One region of the Allobosea vaviloviae genome, then DNA from elsewhere that is predicted to be linked to it. Evidence: riboswitches for the same ligand, from Rfam matches in the RefSeq annotation. Region 1 holds a riboswitch; each other region holds the start of a gene.

Evidence for each region. A riboswitch is a leader RNA that binds a small molecule or an ion and turns the genes downstream of it on or off. The one in region 1 is predicted to bind thiamine pyrophosphate.
Region 2: it holds a riboswitch for thiamine pyrophosphate, as region 1 does, so the genes downstream of both, thiO (glycine oxidase ThiO) here and thiC (phosphomethylpyrimidine synthase ThiC) in region 1, are expected to answer to the same signal.
Region 3: it holds a riboswitch for thiamine pyrophosphate, as region 1 does, so the genes downstream of both, BHK69_RS17630 (LuxE/PaaK family acyltransferase) here and thiC (phosphomethylpyrimidine synthase ThiC) in region 1, are expected to answer to the same signal.

Annotation. Positions count from the first base shown of each region.
Region 1 covers NZ_CP017147.1:1,783,795-1,786,057, reverse strand. The annotation lists gene BHK69_RS08325 (sensor domain-containing diguanylate cyclase) at 1-587, shown strand, start outside; TPP riboswitch at 771-875, shown strand; gene thiC (phosphomethylpyrimidine synthase ThiC) at 952-2,263, shown strand, end outside.
Region 2 covers NZ_CP017147.1:5,123,054-5,125,316, forward strand. The annotation lists gene thiO (glycine oxidase ThiO) at 1-956, opposite strand, end outside; TPP riboswitch at 1,016-1,147, opposite strand; gene glyA (serine hydroxymethyltransferase) at 1,209-2,263, opposite strand, start outside.
Region 3 covers NZ_CP017147.1:3,822,563-3,824,825, forward strand. The annotation lists gene BHK69_RS17620 (aspartate/ornithine carbamoyltransferase family protein) at 1-87, shown strand, start outside; gene BHK69_RS17625 (DMT family transporter) at 1-992, shown strand, start outside; TPP riboswitch at 1,076-1,205, shown strand; gene BHK69_RS17630 (LuxE/PaaK family acyltransferase) at 1,299-2,263, shown strand, end outside.

The DNA of each region.
Region 1 (2,263 bases):
ATATGACCGAGCACAAGGATCTCGAAGACAAACTCGCGGCGCTGGCGACCTTGGACGGGCTGACGGGGCTCGCCAATCGCCGATGTTTCGACGAGCGGCTGGAGCAGGAATGGGCGCGGGCCTCGCGAGAGGGCACCGCCCTTTCCGTGCTGATGATCGATATCGACCATTTCAAGAAGTTCAACGATCGTTACGGACATCCGGCTGGAGATGGCTGCCTGCGTGCTGTGGCCGCCGTGCTGGCCGCGCAAACACGACGCCCGGGCGACCTGGCCTCGCGCTATGGCGGGGAAGAGTTCGCACTCCTCTTGCCCGGTACGGATGCCGAAGGCTGCGAGGTGGTCGGCATGAGATTCTGCGATGCGCTTCGCGACATCCAGATTCCGCACGGGTCGAACCCTCCGTCCGGGCTCGTCACGGCGAGCCTTGGCGGCGCGACTGTCTGGCCGAACTCCAATGCAACGACAGACTGCGCCTCGTTGGTTGGAGCAGCGGATCGGGCGCTTTATTCCGCCAAGGACGGCGGGCGCGATCGCATGGTCATGTCGGGACGAGTGCTGCCCTGGCCGCGCGCCAGGAGCGCCTGACCCGCAACAGAGCGCATCACCGGAATGCGTCGCTTCCGAAGATAGCTCCGCGCGATCCGTCGCAGCCGTCGTCGCGCCGAAGCGCCGCCGCAATCAACGAGGCGCTGAACACATGGCAATGACGTCATGCGAGCCGGGCGCTGTTTGCCGGTTGCGCACCGACGTCATCGCGCCTAACTTCCCAGCCGTTCCGAGGGGTGCTCGCAAGAGCTGAGATGGCCGTAAAGGCCGAACCCATCGAACCTGATCCGGGTCATACCGGCGGAGGGACTGGAACGCGGCTTGCGCATAATCGCGGCCGCAGACAGCGCTAGACCGCTTCGACGCCGGATCTCCTGAACCTTGGACCAAGGAGGAGATCCCCATGAACGTTCACACCAAGACTGCCAAAAACAGCGTCAGGGCCGCGCCCAAGTTTGGTGCACCGACCGGCGTCACCACCGGCCCGATCATCGGCTCGCGCAAGATCTATGTCGCGCCACCGGAAGACCCGACCATGCGGGTGCCCTTCCGCGAGGTGCAGCTTTCGACCGACGCGGAACCACCGGTGCGCATCTACGACCCGTCAGGGCCCTTCACCGAGACCGACGCCAGGATCGATCTGAACCAGGGCCTGCCGCAGCCACGCCGCGCCTGGCTCGACGCGCGCGGTTTCGACAGCATTCCTGGCCGCGAAGTCACCGCCGCCGACAATGGCAACATCTCGCCCGAGAACCTGGTGCCCGCCTGCCCGGCTGAGCGCCCGGTGCTGACGGCCAAGCCCGGCCAGATGGCGACGCAGTACGAGTTCGCCAGGGCCGGCATCATCACGCCCGAGATGATCTATGTCGCGCATCGCGAGAATCTCGGCCGCGCCGCGATGCTGGAAGGCGCGAAAGAGCGCCATGCCGATGGCGAGAGCTTTGGCGCAAGCGTGCCGGAATTCGTCACACCCGAATTCGTGCGCAGCGAGATCGCGCGCGGGCGAGCGATCATTCCCGCCAACATCAACCACCCGGAACTCGAGCCGATGGCGATCGGCCGGAACTTCCTGGTCAAGATCAACGCCAATATCGGTAATTCCGCCGTCACCTCCGGTGCGGCCGAGGAGGTCGAGAAGCTGGTCTGGGCGATCCGCTGGGGCGCGGACACGGTCATGGACCTGTCGACCGGGCGCAACATCCACAACATCCGCTCCTGGATCCTGCGCAACTCGCCGGTCCCGATCGGCACCGTGCCGATCTACCAGGCGCTGGAGAAGGTCGGCGGCGATCCGGTCAAGCTCGACTGGGAGGTGTTCAAGGACACGCTGATCGAGCAAGCCGAGCAGGGCGTCGACTACTTCACCATCCATGCCGGCGTCAGGCTGCCCTATGTGCCGCTGACGGCTTCCAGGGTGACCGGCATCGTCTCGCGCGGCGGCTCGATCATGGCGCGCTGGTGCCTGGCGCATCACAAGGAAAGCTTCCTCTACGAGCGTTTCGACGAGATCTGCGAGATCATGCGGCGCTATGACGTCTCGTTCTCGCTCGGCGACGGATTGCGTCCAGGCTCGATCGCCGACGCCAATGACCGTGCCCAGTTCGCCGAGCTGGAGACGCTGGGCGAGCTCACCAAACTCGCCTGGGACAAGGGCTGCCAGGTGATGATCGAGGGCCCCGGCCATGTGCCGATGCACAAGATCAAGGAGAATATGG
Region 2 (2,263 bases), 3.0 Mb from region 1:
ATCGGCAGGTCCTCGATGCCGGGCAGGATGCGCCGCGCGCCTTCGAGCAGCGCGTAGACGCCGCCGGCCGTCACGGCATCGTCGAAGCCGCACTCCTCCATGGTCGCGCCGACAATCAGCGTCCCGTCGCTCTTGGGGGCGAGATGGACCTGGTCGGTCCAGACCATGCGCGAAAGGAGCGGCCGGTCCGGCGGGCATGCCAGCGCCAGCGACTGCCCCTTGAGCGGCCGCAACGGCAGGGAAAGCCCCGTTATCTCGGTCCAGGCCCCGCCTGCAGCCACGATGATCGTAGCCTTCACCGGCCCTTGCTTCGTCGTGACGCCCACGGCGCGCCCGGCTTGCAGCCAGGGCGTTGCCGCCGAGCCTTCGAGCAGGATGCCGCCGCGTTCGATGAAGGCCTGCCGCAGGGCGGCGATCACCTTGGCCGGGTCGACTTGGTGATCTCCAGGACAATGGATGCCGGCCACGACGGAGGGCCGCAGGCCGGGCTCAAAGCCTCGGCAGGCAGCCCCGTCCAGCCACTCCGTCACAAGCCCGGCCTGCCGCTGCATCTCCTGGCGAAAGCGCAGCCGCGCCACCTCGTCGCGCGTCGTGGCGACAAGCAGGATGCCATCCCTGCGATAGTCGATATCGAGCCCGCCATCGGCCGATAATTCGGCGGCAAAGCCGGGCCAGAGGCGCTGGCTCTCCAGGGCGAGCGCGACATGCTCCTCGCCGCCGGGCTCGAATTCGGCAGCCGCCGCCAGCATCCCGGTGGCGGCGAGGCTCGCGCCTTGGCCGACCGTGCCGCGCTCGAAGAGCGCGACCCGCAGGCCGGCGCGCAGCAATCGCCAGCCGGTCATCAGGCCGATCACGCCGCCGCCGATGATGGCGACATCCGTCGAGGCCGGCGGCGCCGGAGCATCGGGCGGGCCGGCCTGCTGGCGGCGCAAACTGGTGTCGGGCGGGCCTCTCATCGCAAACTCCTCGCCGCAACGGGGGGCGAGGATATCTGCAGCCTTGCGGGCCGCCGGCTTCATGCCGGGAAATCCATCCCTCCGCCGGTATGAACCGGATCAGGTTCGAAGGATTTCCGCGCGCTTATCCGGGTTGCCCCGGTCTGCCAGCGGTGTCTCAGCCCCTTGCCGGGGATCTCCCTGGAATGACGACGACTGTGAAAGCTCGGTGGCCGATGGTCAAGCCTGCCTGGATGCAGGCAGCGCCAGCCCTCACCGCATGAAATGCAGCTCACGGAAGCGCCCGCGGAACGCCGTCACATCTTTAGCCACGACCTCCGCCGGCCGCGAACCGCTGAGGCCTTCAGCGATATAGCCTGCGAGTTCGGGCATATCGGCGGGCGTCATGCCGAAGCGCACGATCTCGGGCGTGCCGAGCCTGAGCCCGTTGACGTCGCCCGCCACCTCCGGCAGGGGCAGGCCGATGCCGCAGCTCAGGATGTTGATGGCACGCAGCGTCTTGGCGGCCGCCTGGCCGCCGCCATAGCTGTGAGCCTCGATCGCGAATTGATGCGAGGTCGTCAGGCCGCGATCGCGCGCGAAGACCGGCACCTGCCGCTCGACCAGCGCCTCGCCCAGCGCCTTGGCCGTCTCAGCCATCATCTGCGCGTAAGCACGGCCATGCGCCTTCCAGTCGAGCAAGGTGATCGCCAGCGAGGCCGATTTCGCCGCATCGAAATTCGCGGTCAGACCGGGATAGGCGACAGCGTCGAGCCGCTTGGCGATCTCGGCGTCATTGGTGACGATCAGACCCGAAGGCGGCCCGCCCAGGCTCTTATAGGTGCTCATCGTCATCAGATGAGCGCCCTCCTCCAGCGGCTGCTGCCAGCCATGGCCGGCGATCATGCCCGACATATGCGCCGCGTCGAACAGCACGATCGCGCCGATTTCGTCGGCAATCGCGCGGATCTCGCGGATCGGATGGGCGAAGAGGTTGAGGCTGCCGCCGATCGAGATCAGCTTGGGCTTCAATCGCAAGGCATCCTCACGCAGGCGCGCAAGGTCGACGGTGTAGTTCACCGGGTCGACTGGGGCGGGATGGGTAACGATGCCGTAAAGCCCTGCGGCGCCGGCGCCGTGATGCGTGACATGGCCGCCGATCGCGCCCGGCGGCGCGATGATGCAGTCGCCGGGCTTGGCCGCGACCATGAACGCATAGAGATTGGCAATGGCGCCCGAGGGCACGCGGATCTCGGCATATTTCGCGCCAAAGACCTCGGCGGCGAGTTCGGCGGCGATGATCTCGATCTTTTCGATCGCCTCCAGCC
Region 3 (2,263 bases), 2.0 Mb from region 1:
GGTTATTTTCGACAGGTCAAATTGTCCTTGCCGGTGAGGATGGCCATCCTGGAGCGAATGCTTCTGGGTATTCCATGGACCGGTTGACGCGCCGTTTCCTGGCATTCTCGGTTTGGATGCTGGCCTATTTCCTGGCCTATATCGCGGTGGCGATAGCCATTCGCTATCTGTCGCATTCCTTTCGCATCGTCGAGATCGCGGCGATCCGCTCCGCCGGCTCGCTCATCCTTGCCGGATTCTTCGTCTTCAGAAGCAAGGCGGTCTTGCACCAACTGGCCGGCATGCAGTTCGGCTATCATGTCCAGCGCAGCTTGATTCACCTGATCGGGTCGTTGGCGTTGATCTGGAGCCTGGCCAATCTTCCCCTGGGCTTCATCGCGACGATCGAGTTCTCGGGGCCTCTCTTCGCGGCGATGCTGGGCCTCGTGGTCGCAGGATTGATCCCGGGACCCGTCGCCTGCCTGGGATTGTCGCTCATCGCCGTTGGAAGCGCCTATCTGCTGTTCTCGCAGGGCGTGTCGCATGATCCGCGCCTGCTGATTCCGGTCGGTGCAGTTGCCCTGCTGACGATCACGAATTTGATGCTGGCCCGGCTGGCCGAGAGCAAGAGCGTGGTCCTGATCGTGTTCGTCATGCATGCCGTGCAGCTTCCGGTTTATCTGTGCGCGCTCCTGATTGGCCTCGACGTGGGGGGAACCGCTCAGCCGCGCGACGTCCACCTCGAGGACGTGCTCGGAGTTTCGCTGGCGGTTGCTGTGCTGATGCTTGCCGGCTTTGTCACGCAGACGGCGCTGGCGAACGCATCGCGTTATGGCTCCGCGCTGCAACTCTGCGCCGCCGACACGCTGCGCGTACCGTTCCTGACGCTCATCGGTTATTTCGTCTTCAAGGAGATGCTGAGCGAGAGCATCGTCCTGCCCGGATTGCTCGTCGTGGCGGGAGCGATCATCACCAGCCTGCCGCAAACGCGCGCTCGAAGCCGGCAAGGCTGAGCTCACGCCGCCGGCAAGCTCGCGATAGTGAGCTGTTGCCATGTCACATTCTTGACATGGCCGCGCCGCCGCCGTCATGGTGCGCTCGTTCCCAGGGGGGCCTCGCTAGGAGGCTGAGATTCCGCCGGCTCGAACCCGTTTCGAGCAACGCGGTGACCCTCCGAACCTGATCCGGCTCATACCGGCGTAGGGATGCGGGACATAGGGCGGCAAGCCGCTCCTTTTCCATGCTCGCGCCATTGGCCGGACAGCGGGTCGCAGACCGGAAACGTGCCGGCTTGCGCCTTGATGTCTCGGAAGGTGTGCATGGACGTGACGGAAACGCAGATCATTGCGGCCCTGCTGGAGTTCTTCGACAGGCAGGACACGACGGACGAGGATTTCGACCGGCTGGCGCTGCTTATCTTCGCCTACCAGTTCGAGAACAATCAGCCCTATCGCCGCTTCGCCGCGGCGCGAGGCAGGACGCCGCTTGCCGTCCGGGGCTGGCGCGACATCCCCGCCGTCCCGATCGATGCCTTCAAGGATCTGACGCTGAGCTGCCGCCCCACGGAGGAGATCGAGCACGTCTTCATGACGAGCGGCACGACCCGTGGCGGGCAGCGGGGCCGCAGCTATCACCCGACGCTGGCCGTCTATGACCGCTCGATGATCCTGAATTTCCGGCAGCGCTTCATGCAAGGGCTGGAGCGGATCCGCATGGGTATTCTGTTTCCCGACGAGCAGGCGATGCCGAATTCGTCGCTGGCGCATTACCTCGCTTTGGCGCGGCGCGAATGCGGGACGCCCGACAGCGAAGGCTTCATCGACGAGGCAGGCCTCGCCACGGCGCGCCTGCTCGCGGCGCTGGAGCGCGCTGAGGCGAGGGACGAGCCTTACGCGTTGCTGGGTGCCAGCTTCAGCTTCGTGCACCTGCTCGACGAATTGCAGCGGCGGGGTCGGCACTTTGCGCTGCCGCCGGGTAGCCGCATCCTCGACACTGGCGGCTTCAAGGGGCAGTCGCGCGAACTGGCGGCGGACGAGTTCTACGACGCTCTGTCGGCTGCGCTCGGCGTGCCCCGGGATCGCTGCATCAACATGTACGGCATGACCGAACTCGGCACCCAGTTCTATGATTGGGGCAATGAGACCTGTCCGCCGGTGAAATCGGGCCCGCACTGGATCCGCAGCCGGGTGGTGAACCCGCTGACGGGCCAGGATGTGCCCGCAGGCGAGACCGGCGTGCTGGTCCATCACGATCTCGCCCATTTCAACTCGGTCTCGGCGATCCT